DNA from 2 places in the Glutamicibacter sp. GQ173 genome. Region 2 is predicted to be linked to the other one. Evidence: riboswitches for the same ligand, from Rfam matches in the RefSeq annotation. Region 2 holds a riboswitch; the other holds the start of a gene.
What was found. Region 2 has a riboswitch for glycine ahead of cycA (D-serine/D-alanine/glycine transporter). Riboswitches for the same ligand answer to the same signal wherever they lie in the genome.

Region 1 (7,082 bases), on a different contig from region 2:
GATGCAATCTGCTTCAGGCCTGCTGGGCCGTGGTACACCGCGTACATGGAGGCGCAGATGGCCAGCAATGCCTGTGCGGTGCAGATGTTGGAGGTGGCCTTCTCGCGGCGGATGTGCTGCTCGCGGGTCTGCAGCGCCAGGCGGTAGGCAGGAACTCCTGCGTCATCCACCGAAACGCCGACCAGGCGTCCTGGCATGGAACGGGTCAGGCCATCAGCCACTGCCATGTAGGCTGCGTGCGGTCCGCCGAAGAACAGCGGCACGCCAAAGCGCTGGGTGTTGCCCACGGCGATATCGGCGCCCTGCTCGCCCGGAGGGGTGATCATGGTCAGTGCCAGCAGGTCGGCGATCACGGTGACCATGGCGCCGGCTTCCTTGGCGGCGGCGATGATGCCGGCGTGCTCGGAGATCGAGCCGTTGCTGCCTGGCTGCTGCAGCACGATGCCGGAAATGTCGCCTTCTGGCAGGCCTGCGGAGAGGTCAGCGACCTCGACTTCGAAGCCCAGCGCGTCGGCGCGGCCCTGCACGACCTTGATGGTCTGCGGGAAGATGTTGGAGTCCAGGACGGTCTTGCCCTTGGCCTTCTTCTTGTTGGCACGGCGCATCATCAGCACCGCTTCGGCGGCGGCGGAGGATTCGTCCAGCAGCGAAGCATTGGCGATCGGCAGTCCGGTCAGGTCCATGACCATGGTCTGGAAGTTCAGCAGGGCTTCGAGGCGGCCCTGGGAGATTTCTGGCTGGTACGGGGTGTAAGCGGTGTACCAGGCCGGGTTTTCCACGATGTTGCGGCGGATCACCGCGGGGGTGATGGTGTCGTAGAAGCCCTGGCCGATCATCTGGGTCTTCATGACGTTCTTGGAGGCCAGGTCACGCAGGTGGGCCAGTGCTTGGGTTTCGCTCAGGGCGGCTGGGATATCCAGCATGGCGTCTTGGCGGATGTCTGCCGGAACGGCGGTGTCGATCAGGTCTTCGAGGCTGTTGTAGCCCAGAGTCTGAAGCATGGTGTCTACGTCGGAAGGACGCGGGCCGATATGGCGAGCAACGAATTCGCTATTCGTAGAAGCCGAAATCTGCGTGATGGTCATGGTGCTGGAGTCTCCACGGGGATCTGTCTTGGCGCATGCCAAAGGAAGGACGCTTTGCCTCCCCATCCCTGTTGCACTACCTGAGAGTTTTACGCGTCCGGCCAACTAAGCCGGGCGCTTGCACCTTCGGTGAACCGGTACTGGCCGGCTACTTTCCAGAGTTGCCTCGTGATGGCGGTACGGGGGCCTGAGAGTTTCCTGGGGAGGAATTGCTCCTACGGCGCCCGTCCATGGTGTGAACGGGGCTCTCCCGCCATCCGTCTATGGCGCACGCTGCCGGTCGGAGACCCGCAGCACACAACCATGTTACCTGCCTCGCGCGGAACATCAAAGACGCCTCGGCAGAAAAACTGACACAAAACTTCTAGCTCGCCGGGACGGCTAGCCGAACGTACTCGGGATACTTGGCTGACAAGGAGTCTCCAGAGGACGTTCCGGTCAGGCGGCGCTTGAGCCACGGCACCAAATGCTCGGTGGCCCAGCCCAATTCTTCCTTGAGCTTCTCGCCGCGCGAGTTCACGGCCAGCTCGGGCAGCACTGGAGCCTGGATCAGTTCGGCCCAGTTGCCCTCGGCCACCTGCTCTTCGCCCAGGACGTTGAGCACCTTGGAGGCCATCAGCGCATGGCCAAGTTCATTCATATGCAGGCGGTCTGCGGCCCAGTACCGCAGGTCCGAGAATTCCCGCCAGCGCCAGTAGTCGGCGATGATCGCGCCGTGCTTGTCGGCGATCTCGCGGACCTTCTCGTTATAGATGGCCGTGCGCGGGCGAGTCCTGGAAAACAGCGGGGACTCGACGGTATCAAAACCGGTAAAGAGCATCACGGTGCAACCAGCATCGGAAAAGCGGCGGATCATTCCGTCATAGCCGCGCATCAGCGCGTCCAAATCCGCGGTGGGGCGAAGGATATCGTTTCCGCCGGCGTAGATGCTCACCAGGTCCGGAGCCATGGACAGCCCCTGGTCAAGCTGCTGGTTGATCACCTGGCCAATTTTCTTGCCGCGCACCGCAAGATTGGCATATTCCCAATCCCCCTGCGCGCTGAGCACTTCAGCAACCCGGTCGGCCCATCCGCGCACCTGGTTTGGACGTGCTGCGTCGGCATCGCCAACGCCTTCGGTAAATGAATCACCCAATGCCAGAAATTTCTTCACTTCAATCCCACTTCATGTTCCTGATGATCTTGCGTAGTGCCACGAGGCTAGCTGGATTACGCTTTGGCGTTCTTGGCCAAGATGAGCTGACGCGCCAGCTGGCTGAGCTGCACCCCCGTAGAAACATCTCTGGCGCCTTCATTGCGTGACGGGATGAAGCCAAAACCCAACTGATAGGCCGGGTCTGCAAAGGCCAGCGAGGAGTTCGCGCCATCGTGTCCATAGGCAAAAATCGAGCCGTAGTCGATGCGCGAGGTGGCTTTCATGAATCCCAAGGCGAAGGCGTGCAGCAATCCGTTGGTGCGGTCATGGCCGTAGACCAGCTCCGTGGAGACCTTCGACCAAGTCTCCTCGCTGAGGAATCCGCTGGAAGCGCCGAGGGCAGGAACTGCTCCAAAAGACGCGGCATAAATGGCAGCCAAGCCCTGGGCATTGGCTACGCCACCCATGGAAGCTGGGCCAAGCTCGCGAACCTGTGCGGCATTGGCCAGTTCGTGCCAGTTGTAGACTGGGCCGCTTTCCAAGGCGAATCCGGAGGAGGAGTTCACGGCAAGGCCAGCCGGTGAGAAGGGATCGAAAAATTCGGTGGAAGTTTCGGCTGCCGGCAAGACGTCGCGGTAGCGGTATTCCAGCGCGGGGTCCTGCCCGATATAGGCATCCACCCCCAATGGCTTGCGGATTCGCTCTTCAAAGACCTCCTTGAGTTCCTTGCCGGTGACCCTGCGAACCAGTTCTTCCATGAGTATTCCCATGGTGATGGCATGGTAGCCCACGATGTTCTGGCCCAGCGGCCAGATACTTGGCATGGACGCCAGGACCTTGGCGTATTCTGCCGAGTTCAGCAACACCTTGCTGGGCACTCCGCCGGGAACACCAAGGACGCCAGCCTGATGGCTGAGTGCTTCACCGACGCTCAGGGAATTTTTTCCACCATCACCGAATTCCGGCCAGTAGGTGGCCATCGGCACGGTGGGGTCGATCAGGCCATCCTGGACAAGCAGGGCAACGACCAGCGCGCCTAGCCCCTTGGTGCAGGAGAAAACACAAGTCAACGCATCCCCGGAAAGGTGATCACCTACGCTGTGGCTGAGCACCAGCTCGCCTCGGTGATATACGGCCAGCTGCGCCGAGTAGTTTTCTTCTTCGGCAGCTCGTGCTTCGAGAGCCTGAGCCAACGGTGCGAAATCTTCGCTGATCACCAAGTCCATTTACATCCTTAAACTGCTTTTCGCTTTTCAACTAACCCTAGTCGGATTCCGTGCAATTCACGATTGGCGCCCCGAGCACCCCTACCAGCATATCCGTACGTCAAGTCACAAGTTTGCCAGGCTTTGACCGTTTATCCCATGGTTCATACCGCTGGGCTCGGGAAACTGTGAGCCAGCCCGGAAGGCAGGTTGCCCGCTTTGAGGGCAGCCACTAAATTTGTCATGCTTCCCACCAATATTTGAAGGAGATGATCTCGATCGCATGACTGTGGATAGTGACACGCTAATACCCCAGAACCAGGATGCAGAACTCAAGCGGGTGATCGGCCCCAAGCTGCTGCTGTTCCTGATCATGGGCGACATCATCGGCGCAGGAATTTTTGCCATCACCGGCAAGGTTGCGGGACAGGTCGGCGGCGCAGCGTGGCTGCCATTTCTGATCGCTTTCGCCATCGCAACCCTCACCGCGTTCAGCTACCTGGAACTGGTGACCAAATACCCTCAGTCCGCCGGCGCTGCGCTGTATGTACACAAGGCTTTCGGCGTCCATTTTGTCACCTTTATCGTGGCCTTCACCGTGGCTTGCTCTGGCATTACCAGCGCTGCCACGTCGGCAACCCTGGTGGGGCAAAACCTGTTGATCGGCTTTGGCCAATTCATTGACGGTGTGCCTACGACCCCGCAGGCGGGTATGTGGGCGGCCATTGTCATCATCGTTCTCCTTGCACTGATCAACCTGCGCGGTGTGGGCGAGAGCGTACGGTTCAATCTGGTGCTGACCATCGTTTCGCTGGCGATCATGGCGGTGATTATCGGCATTGGCTTCGCAGTTATCGCTTCGGGCCAGGGCGACGTGAGCCGCCTGGTGGTCTTCGAGACCCCTTCGGATCGCAACCTCTTCGCCGCGGTGACCATGGGTACGGCCATCGCGTTCTTCGCCATGGTGGGCTTCGAGGACTCGGTCAACCTGGTGGAAGAGACGAAAAACCCGAACAAGATCTTCCCGAAGATCATGCTAACCAGCTTGGGGTTATGCGCCGCGATCTACATGCTCGTGGCCATCACCATCATCATGGTGATCCCCACCGGCGACCTGCTGAATCCGAAGAATCCGGATGCCGGCATCCTGTTGGACGTGGTGCGCATCGGCGCACCGAACATTCCAATCGATACCATCTTCCCGTTCGTGACTGTCTTTGCGGTGGTAAATACGGCGCTGATGAACATGCTCATGGCAAGCCGTCTGATCTACGGCATGGCGCGCCAGGGCGTGCTGCCGCAGTTCCTGGGAAAGGTGCACTCCACCCGCCGTTCCCCTTGGGTAGCCATCCTGTTCAGCACCGCCCTGGCCATCGCCTTGGTGGCCTATGTAAACCTGGGCAGCGAGAACGGCATTGTCGGTTCCCTGGGCGGCACAACTGCGCTGCTGCTGCTGTGCGTCTTCGCGGTCGTGAACGTTTCGCTGCTGGTGCTGCGCCGCGAGAAGGCACCGGACGATGCGTTCCGCGCACCGACCATCATCCCGATTCTTGGCGTGGCCTTCTGCTTGTTCCTCGCCGGCCCATGGGCGCGTTCGCGCGCCGACTGGGTGCAGTACGAGATCGCGGGCCTGCTATTGGTCATTGGCGTGGCTCTTTGGGCGCTGACCTGGCTGATCAACCGCGTCAATTACAAGAAGGGCATCATCGAGACCCGCCCTGGTAACTACAAATAAGTAGTTTTGGCAAAAACATGGCCCATCGGGAATTTCCCGGTGGACCATGTTTTTTGCTCTATGCCCGGCGGCAGGACCTAGGCTGGCTGCTCGATGGTTTCCTGCCGGAAGCGAAGCTTCCAGCCGCTGGCACCTAGCTGCCACCACGAAGAGACAATGAGCGTCCCGGTGTCGACTGGCTTCATCCGGTAGGCCAACAGCACCATTTCCTCGCTGATCTGGCGGGTGGCCAAGACCTGCATCTGGCCGGTGCCAGGAAGGGAAGATCCAGCGCTCAAGAGCGATCCGATCGTCGCGACATCAAGCAGGCCGCCATGCCGGGTCACTTCCTGGTAGCTCGGGTGCAGGAAATCCTTGAGCTCAGTGAAACTGGACCGGATCTGCGGGTCGAGGAAGCCGAGTTCAAGTTCGTAGACCGTGGCCGCGAAGTCGGCACCCGGCTCCGCGTGCACCTGGGCGGCGGGCGGAACTTCCGATGACGCCGGAATCGGTGGCGCAGTGGCGGTGCCGTCTGCGGCTGCTGCGGAGCGTGCGCCACCGGCGTAGCCGGGTCCAGCATCCACAGCGGTGCCCTGCTGATGCGCCGTCGCTGCCGCCCGCGCGCGGTCATCGGCAGCTTCGTTCAGCTCATGGCCGGCGTGCCCCTTGACCCATTCAAAGGCGTACTTCCGCCCTTGGATCGCGGCATCAAGTTCCTTGAGGATGTCCTGGTTGAGGACTTGTTTGCCATCGGCCTTTTTCCAGCCGCGCTTTTTCCATCCGGGCATCCATTTGCTGATGCAATTGATCGCATATTGCGAATCACAGAGGATCTTCAGCTCTTCATCCGGCAGGTGCGCGGTGGAACGGAAGAGCTCGAGGACAGCTTGGAGCTCGCCCATGTTGTTGGTCCCATGGTCCCAGCCGCCAGCGGCCCAGTTCTCTTCGTCTACGTACCAGGCCCAACCGGCCGGCCCGGGGTTGCCGAGGGCGGATCCATCTGCAGCAGCAATGATCGTCATGGTTTAATCCTGCCACGCTAAGGGCCTGGCTCCGGCTCATGGATTGGGCCATGTCGCCGCCAGATCTATGGCGTTGTTCGCACTTCATCTTGCCGTGCGCTGGCTACTATGGGTGGCGTGAAGAAAATCTTGCCATTCTTGGCGGCCACCAGCCTGCTATTGGCCGCGTGCTCGGCGCCCTCGACCGATCAGTTCAGGGAGCAGGACCCAGAAGGCTATGCGGCCTGCATCCATTTTGGCGGCGGGCTCGACGCGCCCCAGGGGGTTGGAGAAACCAATATGCAAAAGGCCGCAGCCCATGGTGCGCAATCCACTACCGGGCAAGTGCGCGATGCGGTTGATCTCCGAGAGCCGCAAGCCCCTGAGATCACGGATCTTGAAGGATTCAAGAAGGCCTGTGAAGCTCAGGGGTTTGACTACTAGCCTGCCAGTTCAGCGGGGTACAGCGGATTGTGCCCGGACTGCACGCGCTCTTGCGGGCGCACCGGCGCCGGGGCCGTGCCTTCTAGCCACGGGCCCTGGTCGGCCAAGCGCTCGCGTTCTGGTGCTTCCAGCCAGTTCTCCAAGACCGGCCCCTTGGGGATGATCTGGGTGGGGTTGATATCTTCGTGGACCACATAGTAGTGGACCTTGATCTGCTCGAAGTCGATAGTGTCGCCAAAGCCGGGAGTCTGGAACAAATCCCGTGCATAGCCCCAGAGGTTCGGCATTTCGATGAGCTTGTTCCGGTTGGTTTTGAAGTGCCCGTGGTACACCGGATCGAATCGAACCAGGGTGGTGAAGAGCCGGACATCTGCCTCGGTGATGTGGTCGCCCATGAGGAAGCGGCGGGTGGACAGGCGCTCTTCAAGGAAATCCAAGGTGGCAAACAGCCGGTCATAGGCATCGTTGTAGGCGCTTTGGCTGCCCGCGAAGCCGGCG
Region 2 (7,082 bases):
TCGCGCCAAGTCTTCCGCCTCTGATGCCTTGAAGTCCCTGTTGAGCTTGGGCGCGAAAGACGCGGTCGTTCTGCGTGATGGTCAAGAAGTAAAGATTCCGGCCACTCAATTGCAGGTCGGCGAGCAGTTTGTGGTGCGCCCGGGCGAGAAAATCGCCACCGACGGTGTCGTAGTCGACGGTTCCAGTGCCATCGACACCTCGCTGATCACCGGTGAATCCGTCCCGCAAAAGGCCGCAGAAGGCGACGAAGTTACCGGTGCCACGCTGAACACCTCAGGCCGGCTGCTCATCCGCGCCACCCGCGTCGGCTCCGACACCACCCTGGCCCAGATGGGCAGGCTGGTCTCCGAGGCGCAGTCCGGCAAGGCGCCGATCGCCCGCCTGGCTGACAGGATCTCGGCGGTCTTCGTCCCGATTGTTCTGGGCATCGCGGTTCTCACCTTCCTGGCCTGGTGGCTGGTCACCGGTGACATCTACGCCGCCTTCACCGCCGCGGTCGCCGTGCTGGTCATCGCCTGCCCTTGCGCCCTCGGCCTGGCTACCCCGATCGGCCTGCTGGTGGGCACCGGACGCGGCGCCCAGCTGGGCATCCTGATCCGCGGTCCGCAGGTGCTGGAGGATACCCGCAAGCTGGACACCATCGTGCTGGACAAGACCGGCACCGTAACCACCGGCGTGATGACCCACCTGGGCACCGCAGCACTCGACGGCGTCGACCCGGCGCAGGTGCTGAAGCTGGCGGGCTCCGTGGAACACCACTCCGAGCACCCGATCGCCCAGGCCATCGCCAAGGCCGCAGCGGCCCAGGGCGAGCTGGCCCAGGTCACCGGCTTCGAGTCGGATCCCGGCGGCGGAGTCCTCGGCGTGATCGAGGGCCGCAAGGTGGTGGTCGGACGCGCCAGCTGGCTCGCCACCCAGGGCACCGATCTCGACCAGCAGGCCCGCACCATGCTCGCCGACGCAGAGTCCCAGGGCGCCACGGCGATCCTGGTCTCGGTGGACGGCGAGTTCCAGGCCGTAATCTCCGTGGCTGACAAGGTCAAGGATTCGAGCGCCGCAGCGATCAGCGAACTGCAGCAGCGTGGACTGCGCGTGGTGCTGCTGACCGGCGATAACCAGTCGGTGGCGGCCAAGGTCGCCGCCGGAGTGGGAATCAAGTCCGCAGACGTGTTCGCCGGGGTCTTCCCAGCGGACAAGGCCAAGGCCATTGCCTCGCTGCAGGAGCAAGGACGCGTGGTGGCAATGGTCGGCGACGGCGTCAACGACGCTCCCGCCCTGGCCCAGGCGGACCTCGGCATCGCCATGGGCTCGGGCACCGATGTGGCTATTGAGGCGGCCGACATCACCCTGATGGGCAACGACCTGCACCAGGTCACCGCAGCCATCGACCTGTCGGACAAGACGCTGTCAACCATCAAGATGAACCTGTTCTGGGCCTTCGCCTACAACACTGCGGGCATCCCGATCGCAGCCCTTGGGCTGCTGAACCCGATGATCGCCGGCGGTGCCATGGCGGCCAGCTCGGTGCTGGTGGTGCTCAACTCGCTGCGCCTGCGCCGCTTCGGCAAATAGCGCCCGGCCTGCAGCGCTTCCCCGACGCAGGTCATGACTTGCTTGAAAGTCGCGAAGCATCCGCTTTCACTCAAGCTCATGACCTCGTCCAGGGTTGCGACTCCGTCTTCGCCATAAGCCATAGCCTGCAGATTCCCTCCATGCATCGCCATGATTTGCGCCAGATCACTTCGAGTCCTGAAGTAATCGAGCGCTGGCATCCCAGTGCATACTTGCCATTCATCGCTCTTGATGAAGGCGGCCACCCTGCTGGTTGGGACAAGAGTTCAAGTCAGGTGCGGGAACAGTTTCGGGCAGACCGCCTGCAACACCTCCCCTTGCCTCCGACAAGGGCCCGAATTCCCGCGATATCCGCCAAGCCGGCTCGCGGCCATTCCTGCGGGACGGCCCACGAGGCAACAATAAAACTTTCAGTCGTGCGACTTGCATCACATTCACAGTTCTGCGCATACTGTGATGGCAATCACCACATATGCCGCTGATGCGTGGCGGGAGAGACTCGTCCTCACCAAGGGCGGGCGCCGTAGGAGCAATTTCCTCCCCGGGAAACTCTCAGGCACCCGTACCGCCACGAGAAGGCAACTCTGGAAAGCAGCACAGAATGAACTGTGCTCACCGAAGGAGCAAGCTTCGCCCAGTAGTCGGGTTGAAGTGAAAACTCTCAGGTTCAAATACAGATTGGGGAGGGACCACGAACACTGACGCTTTCGGCGCCTCCGATTCGACGGCTCTCTCCAGCGGCATAGGCAGCAGCTGCTCTCAGCGCAGCGGGCTGACGTTGCCTTCCCGGAGCCGGGCGAGTCTGGCGTTCCCAGCAAAGTAAGTTGCTAGGTGTCACGCCACACTCCTGGAAGGCAACCAGCATGAGTACCACCAGTTCTGATCCCACACTTGAACGCGGACTATCCAACCGGCATATCCAGCTCATCGCCATTGGCGGCGCCATAGGCACCGGCCTGTTCATGGGCTCCGGCAAAACCATCTCCGTCGCCGGCCCGTCGGTCATCTTTGTCTACATGATCATCGGCTTCATGCTCTTCTTCGTCATGCGTGCGATGGGCGAGCTGCTGCTGAGCAACCTGGACTACAAGACTTTTGCCGATTTTGCAGGCGACCTGCTGGGTCCCTGGGCAGCTTTCTTCACCGGCTGGACCTACTGGTTCTGCTGGGTGGTCACCGGCATTGCGGACGTCGTCGCCATCGCCCATTATGTTGCTTTCTGGTGGGGCGACCTCCCGCTGTGGATTCCTGCCTTGGCCTGCATCGCGCTGCTGCTGGTGCTGAATTTGGCCACAGTAAAAGCCTTCGGCGAAACCGAATTCTGGTTCGCGCTGATCAAGATCGTCGCCATCGGCGCGCTCATCGTCGTTGGCCTGGTCATGATCATCACCGGCTTCCAGCACAACGGTGCCACCGCATCAATCGCGAACCTGTGGGCCAACGGCGGAATGTTCCCCACCGGGTTCATGGGTTTCGTAGCCGGATTCCAAATCGCGGTATTTGCGTTCGTGGGCATCGAATTGGTGGGCACAACTGCCGCCGAAACCAAGGATCCCGAAAAGACCCTTCCGAAGGCCATCAACTCCATCCCGGTCCGCATCCTGTTCTTCTATGTGGGCGCCTTGATCATCTTGATGACCGTCCAGCCTTGGAAGCTGTTCTCCTCCGAGAACTCTCCCTTCGTTGGGATGTTCGCCCTGGCCGGGCTGGCTGGGGCTGCCGGCATCATCAACTTCGTGGTGCTCACCAGTGCAACCTCCAGCGCTAATTCCGGCATTTACTCCACTTCCCGCATGCTGCGCGGGCTGGCCTTGGAAGCCGATGCTCCGGCCGGCTTTGCGAAGCTTTCACGCCGCAAGGTTCCCAAGAACGCACTGATGTTCTCCTGCATGTTCCTGCTGGCCGGTGTCGTCCTGCTCTACAGCGGTGATTCGGTCATGGGCGCCTTCACCCTGGTCACCACGGTGTCGGCCTTGTGCTTCATGTTCGTCTGGACCATCATCCTGCTCAGCTACTTGGTTTTCCGCGCCCGCCGCCCTCACCTGCACGACGCTTCCAGCTTCAAGGTTCCCGGCGGACGGGTCATGCCGTATGCGGTGCTGGTCTTCTTCGGATTCATCCTCTGGGCGCTGACCACTCAGCCGGATACCTTTGCCGCCCTGCTGGTCACGCCAGTTTGGTTCCTGGTTCTGGGCTTGGGCTACCTTGTTGTTCGCCGCAGCCCGCAGCACGAAGCATTGCGTCTGGCCCACAGGGGTAAGGTGGCACACGAACGCTATGAAGCAGCGGCCTACCGCGACAGCCAGGCCTTCGGCCACGGGGAAACGTCATCTGTCGTTGAGTCTGCAGGGAACAAGGCACGCCAGTAGTCTGAAATGGTCCAGCATCGCTGGCTGCTGACCCGCACCTTGGCCAAGGTGCGGGTCTGCCTGCGCATTCACTGTGCGCCCTGTACCTTCACTGCAATTACTGCGAAGATGATACTGGCGGCCTCTGGCCTGCACCATGGGATAAAACTCCGCCTCACAAGGAGATGCTCTCATGACTAATATTCGACAGATTTCCCGCGCTCAATCACCGGTCAGCCTTGCCCCGGAACAGCGATTAGCCGCTCTTCAAGAGTGGAAGCGAAGCAAGGAATCATTCACTGCTTCCTACCGTTTTGATTCGACTGGCACCGCGCTGGAATTCATCACGCTCGTTGGGTTGCTTGCGGAAAAGGTCGACGTCCACCCTCATGTGGACTGGCGCTTCGACATCGTAACCCTTCGCTTGGCCCACGGCCTGAACACAGGAATCACAGCGAAGGACTTGAGCCTGGCCCGGCGCATTTCTGTCGATGCGCACCGGCTTAATGGCGCGGTCATGGTCGATTATCAGGACCGTCAGACCACCGCCTAAACCAGCAAGCCAGCGCTACTTGGCACTCACACGTCGATGGGCAAGCATCCCGATGACGATGCTCTGGACGGCACCAACCCCAGCACCCAATGCCGTCATGGCCACGCGGTCTAGAAGCAAGCTGGATGCCGGCTCCGGGCTGACCATGTGAACCATCAGCAGCGCGGTGACGGTCATGAAGACCATGCCAATGGCGTAGTTGCGCAGGATCACCAATTCGATGCAGATCTGGCCGATAATCGCAACGACAAGAATGACCCAAATTCGTGGTTCGAAGATGAGCACCGCGGCGGCGAGCATCACGCCAATACAGGTGCCGACGCTGCGCTGCAGGCCACGGGCCACTTTGGAATACGCGTCGATTCCGGTCACCGCGGCAATGGCTCCCAGACTGGCCCAGTACCAGTGTCCGCCATTGAAAAGTTCGGCGGCAGCACCTGCCAACAGCACGCCCAAGCCCATTTGCGCAGATTCCCGCAGCGCTCTCGGCGAGGGCGTCCAGGAGCAGCCCGCGCGAAGAGTATTCAAGAGGCTGGCCCGACGCGCTGAGAGACCCAGCATGAACAGGAGGCTGAAGACCATTGTTCCGCCGCCCACGAGGAGCACGCCAGCAAAGGAGTGCATGGTGGCCGGAATGCTAATGCAGGTTCCACCCGCGAAGACGGCAAAAATGGGACCCGCCGGCAACCACCGTGCCGCATGCGAGACATAGTTCGCCCCGAACCCGATCACCGCGAGCACCAGGAGACAGATGATGAACGGCGCGTGAATCAGCGAGAAGAACGTTCCCAGAAGCATAGCGGCCAGTTGAACCAAGCCGACAGACAGCTGCTGCCAGAAGCGTGAAGCGTACCCATCATAGCGGCCGAAGACTGCGCAGAATGCCCCGAAGGCCGCGTACATCGCCCAATCCAAATGCCCGGTAATCGCGACCAGCACCAGAGGAACGCTCAGCGCAAACGCCGCCTTGGCAGCCGGGATGGCCGAGGGAGTAGGTGGTGCCAACGCCACGGAACGGTTCAGTACTTCCTTGACGTGATGCTTCATTTGCGGGCCTCGCCACCCTTGAGGGCTACCAGTTGCAGCAGGCTTCGCAAGGTTTCTTGCTGCTGCGCGTCAAGGGCGCCGAAGACTTTTGCCTCGCTGCGTTCGGCCGCAGCGGTGGCACGTGCAGTGAATTTCTTGCCTTCCGATGTCAGGGCAATGATGTTGCGGCGTCGATCGACTGGGTCAACGCTGCGTTCGAGGATCTTGTGTTCAGTTAGTTCGTCGAGGTAGGCCACCAGGTGCCCACGATTCAAGTTCGCGTGCTTTGCCAGGTCGTTTTGCGACATCGGCCCGAACTCGGCGAGCGCGCAGACAATCATGAAGTGGTTGCGGGTCAGTGATTCTGATTCCATGAGCTCGGTCAGCTCCTGGGTGCCCACCCGCCCTGCTCGCGAGGTCAGATAGCTCAGGGAGTTCCACTGGAACTGGGGAATCAGGAAGTCGCTCATCCCTACAAAATATCATTTCACCACGAAACTATTCCAGCAGGAACCGAATATTCGATCAAGGACACACTGCGCGGAAGTCCAGGGCCTAGGCAAGCCCGAGTTCCTTGAGCATGAACTTGGCGCCCTGTTCCCCAATCAGAATTGACGGTGCGTTGGTATTGCCTGTGGTAATCCTGGGCATGATCGATGCATCAATCACGCGCAGTCCGCGCAAGCCATGCACCTTGAGCTCGGGATCCACCACCGCCCGTCCATCCACGCCCATCGCGCAGGTGCCGACCTGGTGATGGTAGGTCACCACGTTGTTGCGGATATAGTCCTCCAGTTGCCCGTCATCTTGAACATCTGGCCCGGGATAGACTTCCTGCGCTCCCCAGATTTCCGCAAGTGCTTCCTGGGCAACCATTTGGCGGCACTGCTTGATGGAGTACAGGAAGGCGCCCATGTCCCGGTGGTCAGCCAGCGCGTTTAGGTCGATATTCACCGGATCATCCAGCCCGGGTCCGCTCAGGGTGAGCTCGCCGCGGCTGTAGGGGGTGACAATCCCGGAGTGCAGGGTGAAGGCGGTGCCCTCGATGGGTTCCATCCCCGGTGAATACATTGGGACCGCAAAAAAGATTGGCTGGGTATCAGGCTTGTCAAGATCATCACGAGACTTCGCGAAAAGGTGCGTTTGCGACACCGAGACCCCTTGACGCGGCGCTGGAATATCGCGCTTCGTGGTCTTGGCGATCACCGGAGCCAGCAGATGGTCATGCAGGTTCTTTCCAACGCCGGGCAGCGCGTGCACCGGCGTCACTCCCGCTTGTTCCAATTCTTTCGGGGCCCCGATTCCTGAACGCAGCAGAATCTGCGGGGAACCCAAAGCGCCAGCGCTGAGCACGACGTGGTCAGCGGTCAGCTGGTGCATTTGCCCGTCTTGGCGGTAATTCACTCCGGTGACCGTGCCGTCCTGGAGAATCACAGAATGGATTTCCGCGCCGGTAATGATCGTTGCCTGCCCACGAACCGGCTTCAGATAGGCCTTCCACGTATTCACTCGCTGGCCGTCAACGATATTGACCTGTTCTTTGGACACGCCGTCCAGAACGCCGGAATTATAGTCCGGGTTG

Region 1: another riboswitch for glycine. It lies ahead of gcvP (aminomethyl-transferring glycine dehydrogenase); the one in region 2 lies ahead of cycA (D-serine/D-alanine/glycine transporter).

The regions. Positions count from the first base shown of each region.
Region 1 is NZ_JCAXDT010000001.1:777,633-784,714, forward strand. It holds gene gcvP (aminomethyl-transferring glycine dehydrogenase) at 1-1,085, opposite strand, end outside; glycine riboswitch at 1,251-1,348, opposite strand; gene AC6CHO_RS03685 (SGNH/GDSL hydrolase family protein) at 1,450-2,238, opposite strand; gene AC6CHO_RS03690 (serine hydrolase domain-containing protein) at 2,295-3,446, opposite strand; gene AC6CHO_RS03695 (APC family permease) at 3,709-5,160, shown strand; gene AC6CHO_RS03700 (RNase H family protein) at 5,238-6,161, opposite strand; gene AC6CHO_RS03705 (hypothetical protein) at 6,279-6,584, shown strand; gene AC6CHO_RS03710 (glutathione S-transferase C-terminal domain-containing protein) at 6,581-7,082, opposite strand, start outside.
Region 2 is NZ_JCAXDT010000008.1:174,038-181,119, reverse strand. It holds gene AC6CHO_RS13860 (heavy metal translocating P-type ATPase) at 1-1,573, shown strand, start outside; glycine riboswitch at 2,053-2,151, shown strand; glycine riboswitch at 2,153-2,260, shown strand; gene cycA (D-serine/D-alanine/glycine transporter) at 2,437-3,942, shown strand; gene AC6CHO_RS13850 (4a-hydroxytetrahydrobiopterin dehydratase) at 4,115-4,474, shown strand; gene AC6CHO_RS13845 (FUSC family protein) at 4,490-5,521, opposite strand; gene AC6CHO_RS13840 (MarR family winged helix-turn-helix transcriptional regulator) at 5,518-5,970, opposite strand; gene AC6CHO_RS13835 (GMC family oxidoreductase) at 6,056-7,082, opposite strand, start outside.